DNA from 3 places in the Gracilibacillus saliphilus genome. Region 2 is predicted to be linked to each of the others. Evidence: predicted binding sites of a transcription regulator. Region 2 holds the regulator's gene; each other region holds the start of a gene.
What was found. The regulator LexA, encoded in region 2, represses DNA repair genes until DNA is damaged. The targets are predictions, from matches to a motif close to CGAACATATGTTCG.
Positions count from the first base shown of each region.

Region 1: a site for LexA is predicted at 2,912-2,925, ahead of GHT08_RS02295 (DNA polymerase IV). Genes of this name have one in related genera too.
Region 3: a site for LexA is predicted at 2,436-2,449, ahead of GHT08_RS13710 (YolD-like family protein). Genes of this name have one in related genera too.

Region 1 is NZ_WJEB01000001.1:473,922-480,237, forward strand. It holds gene GHT08_RS02290 (o-succinylbenzoate--CoA ligase) at 149-1,579, shown strand; gene GHT08_RS02295 (DNA polymerase IV) at 1,645-2,895, opposite strand; gene GHT08_RS02300 (ABC transporter ATP-binding protein) at 3,266-4,111, shown strand; gene GHT08_RS02305 (hydrolase) at 4,223-4,546, shown strand; gene GHT08_RS02310 (hypothetical protein) at 4,646-5,200, shown strand; gene ytkD (RNA deprotection pyrophosphohydrolase) at 5,223-5,705, shown strand; gene metK (methionine adenosyltransferase) at 6,160-6,316, shown strand, end outside.
Region 2 is NZ_WJEB01000001.1:835,954-842,269, reverse strand. It holds gene tkt (transketolase) at 1-566, opposite strand, end outside; gene GHT08_RS04095 (DUF896 domain-containing protein) at 733-960, opposite strand; gene GHT08_RS04090 (YneB family resolvase-like protein) at 1,074-1,721, opposite strand; gene lexA (transcriptional repressor LexA) at 1,984-2,604, shown strand; gene GHT08_RS04080 (hypothetical protein) at 2,832-3,560, opposite strand; gene GHT08_RS04075 (N-acetylmuramoyl-L-alanine amidase family protein) at 3,985-4,908, opposite strand; gene GHT08_RS04070 (hypothetical protein) at 5,352-5,915, shown strand; gene GHT08_RS04065 (hypothetical protein) at 5,939-6,157, shown strand; gene GHT08_RS22110 (hypothetical protein) at 6,272-6,316, shown strand, end outside.
Region 3 is NZ_WJEB01000020.1:62,699-69,014, forward strand. It holds gene GHT08_RS13700 (AAA family ATPase) at 1-1,210, opposite strand, end outside; gene GHT08_RS13705 (exonuclease SbcCD subunit D) at 1,212-2,363, opposite strand; gene GHT08_RS13710 (YolD-like family protein) at 2,476-2,808, shown strand; gene GHT08_RS13715 (YozE family protein) at 2,835-3,056, opposite strand; gene tatC (twin-arginine translocase subunit TatC) at 3,078-3,830, opposite strand; gene GHT08_RS13725 (twin-arginine translocase TatA/TatE family subunit) at 4,034-4,207, opposite strand; gene GHT08_RS13730 (twin-arginine translocase TatA/TatE family subunit) at 4,237-4,416, opposite strand; gene GHT08_RS13735 (dihydrofolate reductase) at 4,511-5,002, opposite strand; gene GHT08_RS13740 (thymidylate synthase) at 5,017-5,970, opposite strand; gene GHT08_RS13745 (C40 family peptidase) at 6,148-6,316, shown strand, end outside.

The sequences.
Region 1 (6,316 bases), 360 kb from region 2:
ATCCTCGGAACAGAAGGAGATATCCCCGGACGAGAAGCCCTGTTCATTTTGCAACTAAGCTATTTCGCAGTATGTATCTTATATGAATCAGAACAGTGCATGATGGATTGCACTCGTTTTTTAGAATTAAAAAAAGGTGTGAGAAAGAATGGAACATTGGTTGACGAAACGAGCTTATTTAACACCAGACAACATTGCGATCGAGTTAAGTAGTGGCGAGGCGCTGACGTTTGCTCAATTATATGAGAGAGCGCATGCGCTTGCTTCCAAAATCTATACGGTTCACCAAAATGGCCATATCGCTATGTTATCAAACAATTCTATCGATATGGTGGTAGCTTTTTGGGCATGTACATATTTGAATGTTCCAGTGGTTTTTCTTAATACGCGATTAACTACTAGAGAATGGGAGGCCCAATGTGAAGATGCTGATGTCAAAGCTGTTATTTACGCTGATCAGTACAGGGAGAGCGTTCAAACGTTAGCTTTACCGGCTTACTCTTTTTCTGATATTCATACTTTTCGACCTGCAGAGTGTACTCTATCGCATAATGTCGATCTTGATTCAGTTTGTTCCATGATGTTTACTTCTGGGACAACAGGAAGGGCAAAGCCTGTGATCCACACGTATCAAAACCATTGGTCCAGTGCAGTAGCGTCTGCTTTAAATCTAGGGTTGATGCCACATGATAAATGGCTTGCATGTCTCCCGTTATTCCATATCGGCGGCTTATCGATTTTATTCAAAAGTGTGATATATGGTATGCCAGTTTATTTACTAGAACGGTTTGATGAAGAAAAGGTGCACGATGCGATAATGGAGCAAGATGTTACCATTATATCCGTTGTAGCGGTAACTTGTTCCCGGTTATTAGACAGGTTAGCAGATGATTATTATCCAAGCTCTTTTCGTTGTATGTTGCTAGGGGGTGGACCGGCACCAAAACCTTTATTAGAAAAGGCGAAAGATAAAAATGTACCGATCGTGCAAACATATGGTATGACGGAGACATCTTCCCAGGTAGTGACATTGAGCGAAGCTGATGCATTACGGAAACTAGGTTCTGCCGGAAAGCCACTTTTCTCAGCCTCCTTGCAAATTCACGCTAATAATAAGACAGCGAAGCCTAACGAAGTGGGGGAAATTGTCGTAAAGGGCCCGATGGTAACATCCGGTTATTATCATCGAGAAAAAGCTAACAAAGAAGCTTTTCGAAATGGCTGGTTTCACACTGGTGACTTAGGTTATGTAGATGAAGAAGGGTTCCTCTTTGTAGTTGATCGCCGAAGTGATTTAATCATTTCCGGTGGTGAAAATATCTATCCAGCCGAGGTAGAAGAAGTACTCTTATCATTTGAAGGTGTGCAAGAAGCAGGAGTAACGGCGATAGAAGATAGTAAGTGGGGGCAAGTCCCTGTTGCTTATGTAGTAGCAGATGAACCAGTGACGGCTGAACAATTGCTAGTACACTGTCGAGCAAGACTCGCTTCTTTTAAAGTGCCAAAGCAAATCTTTTTCCGTGATCACCTGCCACGCAATGCCACGAATAAACTGCAGCGTCATTTATTGAAGAGTTGATAGTAAAGTGATCGAAGTTGATAGTAACAAAAAGGACAGCATTGCTCCAACTGCTGTCCTTTTTTCTATGCATAATGTCCCCCAATTTTCTTGCTTCGTTCTCGGGTAATACCCGCTTCGGTATAGCTTGTTGCACGTAAAATAGCAGTTGATCCATATTTGGCGCGAATGGTATCCATCACATAACCGACATCTTTCTTTTTCGGTTGATCCTCAAATAAATTCAACTGTGTTTCTATATCATCATACAAGTTGTTCAATGAAACAGTGACACGGCGAATTTTACTATGCTGATTATAAAATTCGTGAAATAATTGTAAGCATACATGATAGATATCCATCGTCACATTGGTGGGTAAGTGAAGGGAACGTGAGCGATGGAAACCTCCACTGTTATCGGCATAGCCAATGCCTAAATGAATCGTTCTTCCTGCTCTGCGGTGTGTACGAGCACGTCTGCATACTTCCTCACATAAATCGAGCATACATATTAATGTCTCTTCTGCAGTATAATCACGTAATAAGGTGATACCGTGTCCAAAGCCTTTTTGTTCCTCTTTTTTTCCAAAAGAATCATAAACAGGACTTAAATCAACTCCCCACGCATGCCAATATAATTGCTCTCCAATGACACCGAATCGTTTTTTGAGTCGGTCTAAGCGATAATTAGCCAATTGGCCTAAATAAACAATTCCCATCCGATTCAAATGTGTTGTCAGTTGTTTTCCAATCCCCCATATTTTTTCAATCGGAACTGGCCATAATAAACGCTCGACATCTCGATAACGACATGTAGCAATGCCGGTCTTTTTTGCATAGAGATCCATGACTACCTTTGCCAAAAATTTATTATCGCCAATTCCGATTGCACAGGTTAATCCCATTGTGTCATATATTTCGTCCTTAATCATTTGAGCAACATGGTGAGCGTCCCCGTATAAATCTTCTAATCCATCGACAGTAATCCACATTTCATCAACGGAATAGGGATGGATTGCTTCTTTGGGAACATAATGATGCAACAATTTGGTGATTTGCATTGAAATGTTAACGTAATCGCCCATTTTTGCCTCGACAACATAGATAGCAGGATCTTTAGGTAATTCAAAATAGCGACTTACATTTTTAACCCCATGCCGTTGCTTTAAGGCAGGGGAAGCAGCAAGAATAATACTGCCAGATCGATTTTTATCCCCAACAACTGCAAGCATGGTTGTCATCGGATCCAGTCCGCGTTTAACACATTCAATGCTTGCGTAAAAAGATCGCATATCGATGCAAAGCACATTATGTTTAGGGAAAGAGCTATAATCCATTGTTCAACACCTCTAACGAACATTCGTTCTGTTTTTAGTATAGCCTATGCGTCTAAAAAATAATAGTGTTAAAATATAGTAATTACTCTAAGGATACTAGTGGAGAAAGAGTTAAAGATCATTCAGGAATCAAGCTTCCTTTTTTAATGTGATCATTTTATGAATTTTTTTATATAAGTATTGGCTTGAGCAAGGCGCCATTAAGGCAAGGTTACCATAATGTAAGAATTGTGAATTCAGAGAAAAGATTGAAAACGATTCTCAAACTCATTGACTTAATTGCCAAAAGCTAATAAACTAGAGACAGAGTAAAAGTTTGAATCGAAGATATTAAAAAGCCCGAACAGTGTGAATAAGGGAGAGGTTCAGCATGGAAACATTAGTAACAAAGGATTTGACGCTTGGATATGGCGATGAAATTATTATAGATGAATTGGATATTACCATCCCTAAAGGAGAAATAACCGTCTTTATTGGCGGTAATGGTTGTGGCAAATCAACATTATTACGTTCATTAGCTCGGTTGTTAAAGCCGAAACAAGGCGATGTTGTTTTAAATGGAGAAGACATTGCAAAGGTTCCAACAAAGGAAGTTGCAAAACAGTTAGCTATTTTGCCACAAAGTCCTATTAGTCCAGAAGGATTAACAGTAGAAGATCTAGTCAAACAGGGAAGGCATCCATATAAAACGATGTTTAAGCGTTGGTCTGAAGAAGACGAAAAGGCTGTTGTAGAGGCTTTAGATGCGACCAATATGACAGACTTGAAGGACCGTTCTGTTGATTCCTTATCAGGTGGTCAGCGTCAGCGTGCATGGATTGCGATGACACTTGCTCAAGGAACAGATACCATATTATTAGATGAGCCTACTACTTATTTAGATATGACACATCAAATTGAAATACTTGATTTGCTCTTTGAATTAAATGAGCGTCGGAAGAGCACGATTGTCATGGTATTACATGACTTGAACTTGGCTTGTCGTTATGCACATCACATTGTTGCCATTAAAGATAAGCAAGTATATGCGCAAGGAAAACCAGAAGAAATCGTTAACTGTAGTTTGGTACATGATGTATTTCAAATGAAAGCTGATGTAATGTATGACCCGATGTTCGGTACACCAATGTGTATTCCACATGGTCGTGGCCGTTGTCTTATTAAAGAGGTTGTCGAAGAATCGAAACAACAACAAATACAATCTGTAGGTAGTTAAGAAAAAGCCCTGTGTTCTAACGAGAATGCAGGGCTTTTTTCTATCTATATACATAGGATCCGCATGTTTCTGATCATTTTACATACAATACCTGTGAAGAGGTGAATAAACATGGAAAAGAAAACATACTACGTTAATATAGCTTCACAGGAAATCTCACAAATCCCATATGGTAATAATGCAGAATACACCATTCAAGCAACAGACGAAGAAGTTTTTCTACTAAGGGAAAAATTTAATGAAATACATGAAGATGATATCGGTACCTTTGTACGTGCACATATTCCTTTTGTTCAGTATCACCAAGATCCGGAAAATGATGATTATGATACGGATTTACAAGACGCTATGCAGATGATCTATCAATTAGCCACACCCCAAACAAAACAAGCAATGGACGAGTCTGGGATCAGTCCGAAAAATGAAAATAATTGAAACAAATCAGTAGGCCAATACGTCTAATTATATAAATAGATGTTTACAATAAATAATAAAAGGAATAGATATATAAAAGGGCACGAGGAGGGAGAAACCATGAAAAAAATCATCACGATCATAACATTTGTAGTCCTTTTTGCATTTGCGATTATCACGATCAATCAACCAGACACACAAACATTTGCAAAGCAAAATCACGAATATGCACACAAAACCGCTGGACTCAAACAAGTACATGTTGACAATATCAAGCAAGCAGCTGAGACGAATGAGATAACACATGAAGAAATTGTGAAGCTAACAGATACATTCATGGACCTATTAGTACAGGAAATTGATGATCATTATAAAGTAGTAAGATTCGATACAAAAAAGGATTTGCTAAATGCTTTTGAGCCCTATGTTGTAAAAGATGCCGTAAAACCTTATATTGATTACTATTATGAAGAGAAAGAAGATGGATTATATATCGTACCAACAGAAACCCCACCATGGTTCGAAAAAGATGAAGACTACGAAAAAGAATCAAAAGATAACAAAGTAATTATTACACAATCCAACGAAAACGAGTTATATGGGGCTTACACGATAGAAATTGTATTTGAAAAAATAGATGGTACATGGAAAATAGCAAACATTAGCCATGAGTAAAAATAAAAGGTAGTATAGAGGTATGAAAACTTTTTATGATTACTATAATAACAAAATACAATTATCATTCGAAGATCAGCCATTTGATTCAGACCCGAAGCATGTCTGGGTAATTTGCCGTTTCGAAAAGAAGTGGCTGTTAACAAAGCATAAAAATCGCGGGCTAGAATTTCCAGGTGGCAAAGTAGAGCAAAATGAAACGCCAAAACAAGCAGCAATAAGAGAAGTATTAGAGGAGACAGGAGGCGAAGTAGATCAAATTAAGTATATTGGACAATATTTTGTATCAGGAAAGAGAGAAAAGCTGGCGAAAAATATCTACTTTGCAATGGTAAAGAAATTAAAAGAACAAGATTCTTATTATGAAACAGAAGGGCCAGTTTTATTAGAAAAGCTTCCTGAAAATATTAAATCCAATGAAAACTATAGTTTTATTATGAAAGATGATGTTTTATCCTATAGTTTAGACTATATCGAAAAAATAATGGAATTAACGTATAGCTGATTGCTAGCTATACGTTTTTAATATTCACAGTATATCGCTAATCGGTTGACTTCATTACCTGAATTCGATACGATATATGCTATAACTATGAAAAAGATATCTCTAGGCTTACACCAAAAAAGTCTAGAGTCCTATATCGTTTTAATAACCAAGTATTTTTATAGGATTAATAAGTTAATTTTGTCGATTTTATAATTAACTTGACTCGTGCATTTTCAAAGGAAAAGTTGTATAGTTGAAGATGTAGATTTTTTATAACATACATTCTTTAATTAGACTTTTATCACGGCGCTAACCGTCCGTCAAGCACAGTGGGTGATAACGGACGCTAACTCCCTGATAAGTTTCGCTAACCATCAGTTGGGATGAAGAAACCCGGCTAATGGAAGTCCAACTTTATATAAAAGTGAATGATGAAAGTCTTGGTGTAAACTAAGAAGGAGGAAACAAAAAAATGGCGAAAAATAGACGCTTATTTACGTCAGAATCGGTTACAGAAGGTCATCCCGATAAAATTTGTGACCAGATCTCAGATGCAATATTAGATGAAATTTTATCAAAAGATCCAAATGCTAGGGTAGCTTGTGAAACAACAGTAACAACTGGATTGA
Region 2 (6,316 bases):
ATATCATTTGAGTCATATAAAGCAATAAGCTTGCCTAATTTTAAGTGACCAGCTAGAGATGCAGACTCATGTGAAACACCTTCCATTAGATCTCCATCACTAACAAGTGCAAATGTATAGTGATCTACTACATTAAATTTATCTTTATTGTATTTAGCTGCCAAGTGTTTTTCAGCCATTGCCATACCAACACTCATCGCAATACCTTGACCTAATGGTCCTGTCGTTGCTTCTACCCCATCGGTATGGTGTACTTCTGGGTGACCAGGAGTTTTGGAATCCCATTGACGGAATCCTTTTAGATCATCAATTGTGACATCATAACCTGACAAGTGAAGTAAGCTGTACAATAACATAGAGCCATGACCTGCAGATAATACAAAACGGTCACGATTAAACCATTTAGAGCTTTTCGGGTTATGATTCATGTGTTGTGTCCAAAGCGTATATGCCATTGGAGCAGCCCCCATTGGCAACCCTGGATGACCAGAATTAGCTTTCTCAATCGCGTCTATTGACAATGTTCTTATTGCATTAATAGACATTTGTTCCATTTGATTTGCCATCTTTTCATTTGTCCCCTTTCAAAATTGCAAAATATGTACGCACATTTATAATCCTATAACGAAATCAGTTTAAAGACAAGTATATCAAGACAAAAAGCGCGTAATTTCTTTAGAAATATCAGTTTTTGCTAAACTTTTATAATTTTTGAAGAAAAAGTAGAATTCTCTACTTTTTCTTCTCTTTTAATCGTTTTAATTTTTCCGGAGTGACATCATTCCCGTTCGGGTCAACCACAGTCATCCCCTTCATATGATTTTTAAATGATTTTCTGACATTTTTCAGATAGGCTTCACGCAAAGATTTTTGTTCCTGCTTTTCTTCATCTGATAAACCTTCTGTTTTCGCTTTATTTGCTAATTCATTAATACGAGCAATTTTTTCCTTTGATAACATAGAGATTTGACACCTCTTTTCTATACCATAATAACGATTGATTTATTCTAGTTTACAATGAAAAAGAGTATACACGAATCGTATACTCTCTCTTTATTCTAATCTTGATTTAATCAGTTTTCAAGTGATTGGTATTCCTGATAACGGCGATGCACAGTTGCTTTAGATACATCGTAACCCATTCCTCTTAAAATCGACGCGATCTCTTGGAAGGTTAAATTATTCCCTTTTAACCTGACTACTTCTTCTATCGGAAATTCTTTTCGTTCTCTACCTTTGGCGAGATGCTGATTAGAAAGATTTTCAGCTGGATTAAATCCATTATTTACTGCCTTCTTCATCCCTCTTTTTATTTTTGCATTGTGTAATTTCCTTTGGTATTCCTCTACTATCGAGACAATTTGTAGTACCATTGAATCGCCTTCCGATAGTTGTAATTCACCATGGTGTGAAAGTGTATATATGTTGACATTTAAGCGATTTAACTGATGAAGTAATGCTATCTTTGTATTTCCTCTTCCAAGTCTTGTTTCATCTTGAATGAGTAGTGTGTCAGCCTTTCCGCTTTGAAACTCCTCTAACATTTCAAAAATACCTTCTCGTTCAATCTCATATCCACTCTGTTTTTCTTCTATTATATTGATGATTTCGAAATTATATTTATTTGCAAACAACTGCAATTCTTCTTGCTGCCGTTTAATAGAAGTTTCTTGCGCTTCCTTTTCTGTACTCACACGACAATAAATGATTGCTTTCGTCATAGATTTACTCCTTCATTTTATAAACTAGTTACTGCTGAAACATAAAAAAAGACAATAGCTAGTATAAAAGCAACCAAATAGAAAATGTCAATCTTAGAAATATTTTTTAACATGATAAATCCCTCCACAGAACTTTTGTTCGTACTTTTATTATACACGAACAGGTGTTCATGTCAACACTTTTCTCGAACGAATGTTTGTAAATCTAATCTTACTATGCTATACTTTGATTAATAAATAATACGTATAAGGGGATTTAAATATGACAAATCTATCAAAACGACAAGAGGAGATATTAGCTTATATTAAAGAGCAAGTAGAGCTAAAAGGATATCCACCATCTGTTCGTGAGATTGGAGAAGCAGTTGGTTTAGCATCAAGTTCAACCGTTCACGGTCATCTAGCCAGATTAGAGAAGAAAGGTTATATTAGACGTGATCCTACTAAACCAAGAGCGATAGAAGTACTTCCACAAGATGGAGAACTGGAAATTCCGAAAACAGAAGCTACATTTGCGCCAGTTATCGGGAAAGTAACGGCCGGTCTTCCTATCACAGCAGTCGAAAATATTGAAGAATATATTCCGATTCCGCACAATGAAATGCATGTAAGTGAACAGTTATTTGTATTGATTATTGAGGGAGACAGTATGATTGAAGCAGGAATATTAGATGGAGACAAGGTAATTGTCAAACAACAAAACACAGCAGAAAATGGAGATATTGTAGTTGCAATGACAGAAGACAGTGAAGCAACTGTAAAACGTTTCTTTAAAGAAAAGGATCATATTCGCTTGCAACCTGAAAATGCAACAATGGATCCGCTAATCTATGATAATGTCAGTATTTTAGGAAAAGTAGTCGGTTTGTACCGAAATATATAGTATATAGACTTAATAAGGTTTAATAAAAAAAGTGCGACCTATAAACGGTAGCACTTTTTTAACTATAATTTTATTACGGTAACTCCATGGCATTAAAAAACTTCCGCTATTTTCCTTTTTTCATAACATAAATTCTGAGCAGTTAAGGACAAATATAAAGGGATAAGAAAATAACCCCGACACTTAAAGTGCCAAGGGTTACCATGAATTTACACTGTTGTTGGAGATTAGCCTAGCAAGCCACCATTTGGTGGTGCAGGTAAAGTGAACGATGGCGGACCATTTGTGTCGTCACAACGGTTTGGATTTACATCACAAATATTTCCTTGTGAATCCTGGATAACTGGACGAGTTACAGTAATCGTTGTGCGTAAAACCACTTTAAATAAAATACCTTCAACTAATTCAATTCCAGCAGCACCTATCACTGGAACTCCAGGTTGAATGAAAGTTCCTTCCACTTCCAGAGGTGTTTCTTGTACGATATCTTGTGGACAAGCTCCTGGAAAATCAGTATGCTCTTGGAACGGAATGGTAGTATCTAAGGTAACTGGTAGTTCGATACCTAAAATTGACACCGTAATAGTAACTGGAAGAAGCCCGATATTAACAACTTTATCCTTAATAACACGAGCATTTTGAGTCACAGCATCCACATTCGGAGTAAGATTAACAGATACAAGATCGTCTAACACTCCTAAACCTGCAAATGCGGTTATAGGTAAAGTCACCTCTGCAACCTTTTGTACCGTTTTTGTTCCAACAAGTGAATTGACAACTACACAATCGTTCGTTAATTTAGCTGGTTCAAGAGCAGGTTTTTTAACATTACACTCGCAGCCTGCCGCTTGTTTTTTAGGTGGACATGGACAATCATGCTTTTTCCTTCTGGTTTTCGGTTTTATAGGAATTTTTCCGGGAACTTCCACTTTTACACCACAATTATGATGAGTCACTTTATTTCATCCCTTTCTGTTGTTTTTTAACCCAATTTCGGATTCTCTATATTTTACTTATTTTGATTGTTTTTGTGTGGGCATTCATTACATAATATGGTGTAAAAGTTCAAATTTTAATTTATGAGTAATTAAAGCTAAGAAATATATTCAAAGAAATGTAATTTAAAATTAAGTTATCAAATAAGAAACTAGTATTATTAACTACTTAACAATAAACAGATAGACTCGCCCATAAATGGAAACGACTTTATCACGGTATGCTATCGTCTGTAAGATTACCACTTCAAACTTCGAGTAACACGATGATAAAGTTATGCTCAGTGGTGGCCAAAAACCTAACTGAACAAAGGCTTTATTTTGAACAAGGAGTACATTCCAAATCGCTCCTTTGTTACAGCGGTTTTTTTGTATTCATGACTCACTAGAATGTTCCATTGTTTAAATTCTGTTGCAATTCTTTCACGACAAGTGAAGGTTCACTTAATTTTCCATCTACCACAGTACCTAGATATTGCTGGAGTTTCCGGATTGTTTGTGGTCCTAAATAACCGTCAATCTTAGCGCCAACCTTACTTTGTAATGCCTTAATAACTAAGCTACCGCCTTTACCAAAAGTGATACCTGATACGATCTTTGAGGTAACTTCATTGCGTAATTGATTGCTGATAACACCATCAACCACGGTTCCAAGATATTTTTGAAGTGCTCGTGTGGTTTGTTCTCCCCACCATCCATCTATTTTTAGGTTGGCTTTCTTGCTCTTTTTCCTGCCAATAACTGCATCAGGATTAATTGCTTTGACTTTTTCTTTCAAATTGAATATTTTAATCAAACCATCTACATGACCTTGAGCAATGCCCTCTAAAAAAGAATCCTTTTGTAACCTAGCTGCATCATCTTCAGAATCAATAAAGCCATTTTCCGTTAGTAATGCTGGCATATTAGATTCACGCAGCATATGGAAATTAGCTTTTTTTTGACCACGATTAGCCAAATTAACTTGACCAATAATGGCTCGGTGCATCACGTTACGATACTTAGCTGAATGTGAGCTATTAGATAATCCATTATAAATATAATCTTCATAGCCAGTTCCACCACCTGCGTTAATATGAACAGATACTAAATAATCTGCTCCCCATTTATTAGCATCATTCGTACGTTGATTTAACGATAATGTTTTATCGGTAGTACGACTTAGACGAACAGACAGGCCTTGGTACTGATTTAATTTTTCTCTTATATTCAACGATATAGCTAAGTTTAAATCTTTTTCTCTTAGCCCGTATCCCGTTGCACCTAGATCATTACCACCATGACCTGGATCAATATAAATTTTAACCATCTTTATCCTCCTCTGATCACCAAACTCTTCTCGTAATACTTCCGTCAGTTTTTTGTCACTTACTTCATTTATATGCTTAAACTTATTTGCTAGGTTGGACGGTACCATTACATCAACCTAATTAAGATTCTTGAAGATCAATAGAATTACCCTTTTATCTATTTTCGAGATTAAATAGCCTGCATTTTAACTATTATAAATATATAATTGCCCCAATCTTGCACCAAGTACCTCGATGGTAATCAATTATTGTATGACCGAGATATTTGTATTGTCTGTCCTGGTGCTAGTATAATTTTTTGTTTATTCCTAAAGAGTTGGGAGTTTTTTTACAAGAATATTTGGTATTTAGGAAGAAATTAAATCCCCCTGTATTAACGTCCCAATTAAGGACACATTAAAATATGATGTCGAACTTTGTGATAAATATAGGAGGGCATTTTATGAAATACAGGGAATATTGGGAGCAGATATACGAAAAACATGAAGAGTTAAATTCGATAATATCTTCTTATTGGAATAATTACTCCCACATGGGAACTTGGCAATTTTGGGTTGTGATTTTTTTATTGTTATTTCCCCTATTCTTGCTCTACTTTACAGTGGATAGAAAAAGGTTGTTTGAATTGTTTTTCTTTGGATACACTGCTCATATGCTATGGGCATATATTGATATTATGCTCGAAAGTTACGGTTATTTTGTTCACCCATACTTTCTTATACCAGCATTGCCGCTAGCACTAAATATGACTGCTTCCGTGCTTCCTGTAGGCTTCTTACTTGTGTATCAATATTGTACTAATAATCAGAAAAACTTCTATTTGTATACTCTAATTTTAAGTGCAGTCTTTGCATTTGGTTTTGGAAGCTTAGAAGCCCATTTTGGATTGGTAATATTCAATAAAGGAATGAATCAATTTTATCTGTTCCTCATCGATATAGTCATAGCATTTAGTTCTTATTGGTTTACGAAATTCATCAGAAGAATCGTAAATAATCAAAGATAATTACTCTATTATGGAGGTATTAGTTGAAATGTGTAAAAACATTTAGCTTTTTTCAAAAAAAGTGGGGCAAATGTGGAGCATCTGGTGGGGCAGAAAAATTATTAGCACCTCCTTACTCGGTAGGTGCTATTTTTTCTTTTGCTTCGTTAAATAGACGCAGAATATCAGGTTGTAAACTACCTTCCTCTATGTTCATATATTATGAAGAGTTAATAGAATTAAATGAGAAAGCCTTTAGCTAAGGCTGCTTTTTTTGCAGGAATTTTCGCTATGATATAATTACCTATTGTAAAATGAAACTCCTAATAATAAACCTTAGACAACTACTTATCACTTTTATGGAAAGGAATAGGTAAATGGATAATCAAAAGTTTCATTATAAGGTGAAATGTTATAACTGC
Region 3 (6,316 bases), on a different contig from region 2:
CTTTTATCCGCTTTCTTGTCTCGTCCAATTTATTTAATTCTGTTCCGGCAGCTTCCAATTCGTCCATTTTCGCAAGTAATTGCTGTTGCTCTTTAAATTGAAATTGTAAGGCTTCACGTTCTTGCTCTTTCTTTTGCTCTACTTCATATTTATCTTTAGTTTGTTCGAAATGAATGTGCATTTCTTGCTGTTGTTTGGTTAGAGCTTCAAGTTTCTGTTGTTGAGTTTGCCACTCTTGTTGCCTGGTCTGCATTAATTCCTCTAAAGGCTTTATTTTTTCAGCTGTTTTTGCCAGTTCGAGTTTCTCATGTAATAAATCTATTTCTTTTTGCTTTTGCTGTAACTGTTTCTGCTTTTCTAGCAGTTGTTCATACTCGTCAAAGTGATCTACGAGTTTTTTTTGCTGGTAATATTGTTCATGTAAATAGGTTAATTGTTTGTTTATTTGCTCTAGTTCTTTCGTTAGTAATGCTTTTCGTTCTTCTAGCTTGAGATAGTGATTTTCTAACTGTTCGTTTATCTTTTTATCGGAGTCAGGATCGATTATCTCATTAGGGAGCTTATTTAATTCTTGCTGATATTGCCAATCTAGCTTTTCTAATTGCTCTTCCAAAGCTTTGGATTGTTCTTTTAATTTTTCAGTAATATTTTTATAGAAATAAGTCCGGAAGATTTTTTGTAGTACCTCTTCGCGTTCTTTACTATTTTCAGAAATTAATTTACGAAATTCGCCTTGAGGAATCATAATCATCTTCTTAAATTGCTCGTAATCAAGACCGATCATTTCTTCGATCGTTTCATTGACATCTTTTATTTTCGAAACGATTAATTCCCATTGCTGCTCTTGATTATAAAGATAAAGACTTGCACTAGCCGCTTCTTCTGTATACCCTTCTCCTCGCGCTTTCGGTTTTTGTTGTTTGGGACTACGGATAACACGATACGTTTTATGATGTAATTCAAAGGTGAAACGAACGGATGTCAGTTCAGAAACATTGGCGAAGTGACTACGAAATCCATCCTGATCTCGGTCAGTTCCACTAGCTTTGCCATATAGACTATAGCAAATTGCATCAAAAATCGTTGTTTTCCCAGCACCAGTTGGCCCGGTAATCAAAAATATCGGCTCTTCCCCTAAATCGGTAAAATCTATCTGTTGTTGTTGTCGATAGGGTCCAAATGCGGTTAATTCAAGGTTTAAAGCGCGCATATTATTTCTCCCTCTCTTCTACCATCACTTTTTGTATCACATCTTGTACATATTTCGCCCGTTCTGCGGAAAGATCTGATCCTTTGATCTCTTTGTAAAACGATGCAAATAGTTGTTCATGAGTCATTTTCTGTTTTTCCTTTATTGATTGAATTTCTTTAAGAGATTGATGAACTACATGTTGTTTTCGTTCTAACCGTAAAATGTTAGGGAAAAGCTTACGAAGTTTTGTAACAGGATCTATGATTTGTCCATCATCTAGCAATCTTATTTGTAAGTAATCTTCGGTCGCTTTCGCTACTTTTTCCGCTAATAATTCTTCAAAGTAACCTTCGACAATTCGTAAGTCTTTTGGCGCGTTTAAAGGAATCGTGTATACTGTTTTCTCAGTACCATTTAATTCTAGGATGGCAACAGATTTTTTATGGTTTGCTTCTGAAAAGGAATATTTCATGATTGATCCGCTATACCGGATAAAATCATCTTTTATTTTTTGAGGTTGATGAAGATGTCCTAAGGCAATGTAATCAAAAGATTTAAATATAGAAGCATCGATATAAGGAGTACCACCTATCATCGTGAGTCTTTCTTCAGACTCCGATTCCATTCCGCCTGCAATGAAGGCATGTCCAACTAAAATATGTTGAGCTTGATCCGTCATTTGTACTTCAATCTCTCTCACTATCCGCTCCATCGCTTGTTGATGTGTTTCGATGGAATCGTCTTGAAAATAGTACTTCACTTGTTCTGGTTCGATGTAGGGCACTAAATGAAAATAGACATCATGTTCGCCTTCATTAAAATGGATGGGTTGAAACACATCCTCCATGGATGTTGCTAAATATAATTGTTTGGATCGAAACAAACTTGCTCCAAACCCGAGCCGATCAGGACTGTCATGATTACCGGAAATAGCAACGATCGGGATCTCCATTTCAACGGATACTGTAGTAAAAAATGAGTTTAATAATTCAACAGCCTCTCTTGGTGGCACTGCTCGATCATAAAGGTCACCTGCAATGATGATTACATCCGGTTTTTCTGCTTGGATAATTTCAATCAAATGCTGGAGAACTTTACCTTGATCTTCAGTCATGTGTAGTCCATGAACAATCTTTCCTAAATGCCAATCTGCAGTATGTAAAATCTTCATAGTCGCCTTCACATCCCTTCCATATTTTCACTATTCATTATACACGAACAGGTGATCGAAGTCTATTGATCAAGAACGAATGTTCGTGTATAATAATACTGAGGTGATTTGTTTGGTACATGATCGAGGTAAAATAAAATGGGCTTCTTTAATGTTGCCTGAGCATGTTGAAATGCTTCAAGATTTCTTTGCTGACGAAGCCCTTAAGGAAAAGCCTATTTTTAACGAAGATTACGTCAACGAAATGGAGTTAACGTTACAGCAAGCGATACATGCTCAACAAAAGATAACATTAAACTACTACCAAAATAGCTCTTTTCAGTCCACTATTGGCCATATTATTAAAATGGACCCAATCGCAAGAAAGCTAACTATTCAAGAAGGAGCTTTACAACGAAAAGTCCCAATAGAAAATATCGTAGCAATAGAATTATTGCATGAGTAGGAAAAGCCATGAGTGGTTAGCGACACTCATGGCTTTTCTTCATCTATATACTCCTCCCATAAATGATCATATGTTGCAATCGCTTCTGGAAAAGGAGTATGCCATTCCAGATAACTGCTAATTTCATAATAATCGTGAGAATGCTTGGGAAAGTCATGATCATAAAACATCCAATCAGCTAACCTTCGGGCATCATCAAGTTGTTTATTTCCACGATAACGCATCATAAAGTGATAAAATGACTTCATACGTTTCCTCAATCCCTCGTATTAATTTTCCATAAATTCACGATGCTGTTCCTGCTTTTTGCGGTATACTATTCGTGATAACATGATACTGATTTCATAAAGAATGATTAACGGAATCGCAACGACAATTTGTAAGATAAAATCTGGTGGTGAAATCATAGTTCCGATAATGACAAGGATAAAATAACCGTACTTCCTTGTTTTGCTTAAAAATTGTGGTGTAACAATCCCTAAACTCGTTAAAAACATCGTAATAACCGGGACTTCAAAGAATACAGCAAATGGCAATGTCACTTTAAATATAAAGCGGAAATAGTTTTCTACAGTAAACATCGTATCAAACATGCCATCATTTAAAGATAATACAAATGGAAGAATGAGCTGTATAAAGATGAAATAGCCAAAGGTAAGTCCAGATACGAATAAAATAAAAATAACTGGAATATAAACCAAGGAAATTCGGCGCTCTTTTTTCGTTAAACCGGGTTTAACGAATAACCATAATTGCATACATAGAAATGGTAACGTTGCAGCAAAGGCAACAACAAAAGCAATCATGAAAATGATCCAAATAATTTCTTCAGGCGAAATGAGATTTAATGTGATGTCTATATCATTTAAAAAGAAATTCCTAATATCTTCGACAAAATAAAGTCCACCGATAAAAAACAATACAAATACTAGTGCGGTCCATAACAGCCGATTGCGTAATTCAGCGAAATGGTCTAAATAACCCATTTCCTTCTCATTTGGTAATGATTTGTCTTGCTCCATTTTAAACGTCCCTTCATCATAAGCAAGTGATATATGTAATGAAAAACGTGGCATATCACCAAGTACTGGGAAAGCCTTCGTTTTACTCGTACTTTATGCATTCAAAATTGTTGCTACGTTGAATTACTGTGTTGCTAAATTTTAAGCTCTACTAACGTGCAAGAAAAAGATGTAAAAGAATGTCTTTTACATCTTTTTGCTCCTTATTTGCCTGAATTATCTTTATCTTCATTCATAATGTCATTAGTAGCTTTTTTAAACTCACGTAAAGAATGGCCAACAGCTTTACCGATCTCTGGTAATTTCGAAGGACCAAAAATAACCAATGCAATAACTAATATTAAAAATAACCCCGGAAAGCCAATATTAGACAACATGACATCCACCTCATTTATTGGTCAAAAAATTACGAATTGTTTTCTTTTTTCTCTACTTCATCATCTGTCAAATCACGTGCAGATTTTTTGAATTCACGCAATGTTTCCCCTGTTGCTTTACCGATTTCAGGCAATTTCTTCGGCCCAAAAACCACTAATGCAATAACTAATATTAAAATCAGCCCAGGAATACCAATAGAAGATAACATTTTTTTATGCGCCCCTTTATGTATATCAAATTATTATCATCTTTTATCTTACCATGATTTAGCGTGCTTGTCTTGGCTAACGATAAAAATAGGGTTACTTTTTCCGATCATATTGAATAAAGTAATAATCGTAGCGATTTTTCTCGTCTTTTTTACCTTTTTCTTTCTTTGTTAGATGCCACTCTTGTTCATCAAAGTCAGGGAAAAACGTGTCGCCTTCAAACTCTTCCTCAATATAGGTCATATAAATTCGATCTGCGAAATCAAGCACTTGCTTAAAAATCTCTTCGCCACCGATGACAAACCATTCTTTTTCAGGATTTGCCTTGTCCATTTCTTTAATTGCATCAACGGAATGAATTACTTGGCATTGTTCATGTTCAAACTCTTTATTAGTCGTTAATACAATATTATCACGATTTGGCAGAGGTCCATTCATCGACTCAAAGGTTTTTCTTCCCATAATAATCGCATTTGACGTGGTTAATTCTTTAAAAAACTTAAGATCGTTAGGTAAATGCCATGGTAATGTGTTATCTTTTCCGATCACGCGATTTTTGCCCATTGCAAATAATAATGAGATCATTTTTGCTCCTCCTTTTATACTGCGACTGGTGCTTTTATAGCAGGATGTGGTTGATAATTATCTAGCTTAATGTCTTCGAGTTCAATATCAAAGAGGGATACACCTTCTTTGATAGAAATCGTTGGCAATGCTCTTGGCTCGCGTTCTAATTGCGTTTTTACCTGTTCAAGATGATTGGTATAAATATGTGCATCACCAAATGTATGAATAAATTCTCCTGGCTCTAAGCCGCATTCATTAGCAACTAATACGGTAAGCAACGCATAACTAGCAATATTAAACGGTACACCTAAAAAGATATCGCCACTTCGCTGATACAACTGACAGCTTAATTTACCATCTGCTACATAAAATTGAAAAAGGGTGTGACATGGCGGTAGTGCCATACTTGGAACATCTTCTGGATTCCATGCAGAGACAATATGTCTCCTTGAGTAAGGGTTATGTTTAATTGCTTCGATCACATCTTTTAGTTGATCAATTGTTTCTGATTGTGACGTTTTCCAAGCTCGCCATTGTTTTCCATATACAGAGCCTAAATCCCCAAATTTGCTTGCAAAATCATCATCTTCTAAAATGTTCGTTTTAAAAAGGTCCATCTGCTGATCATATGTTTTTTTAAACTCGGAATCCTGTAAAGAACGATGACCGAAATCAGTCATATCAGGTCCATCGTACTCATCGCTTTCCACCCAATTTTTAAAAGCCCATTCGTTCCAAATATTGTTATTATGCTTTAATAGGTAACGAATATTCGTATCCCCTTTAATAAACCACAATAACTCACTAACAATTAAGCGAAAAGGAACTTTTTTAGTTGTTAGTAACGGAAATCCTTCCTGTAAGTCAAAGCGCATTTGATGCCCGAATATCGATAGCGTTCCAGTGTTGGTGCGATCATCTTTTTTTGTTCCTTCCACAAGTACTTTACTGCATAAATCTAAATAGTTTTGCTCACTTATTGACATCTTTCATCTTCCTTCCTCGCCATCATTTACCACAACGTTATCCATCATATTAGGATCAACCCCACTGATGGAAGTCTCACATTATTACAAATACGTAACAAAGTTAACTTAAGATCATATTTCCCCCATTTTAACATAAATTTTTCTGTAAGTAATTATTTCGTAAGGGGTGGTTTTATGTTGTTACAAGATCAAATATCACGAGTAGTAAAACACTCCGTCGCTTACAGCTTTGCATTTAGCCAGCCTTTTTCTTTTTATGTCGATGCCTATCCTATGATGCAGAACGAAATATTAGAGCAATCGAACGTGCTGAAATACGGTATGCAGCATGAATCGGTTCGGA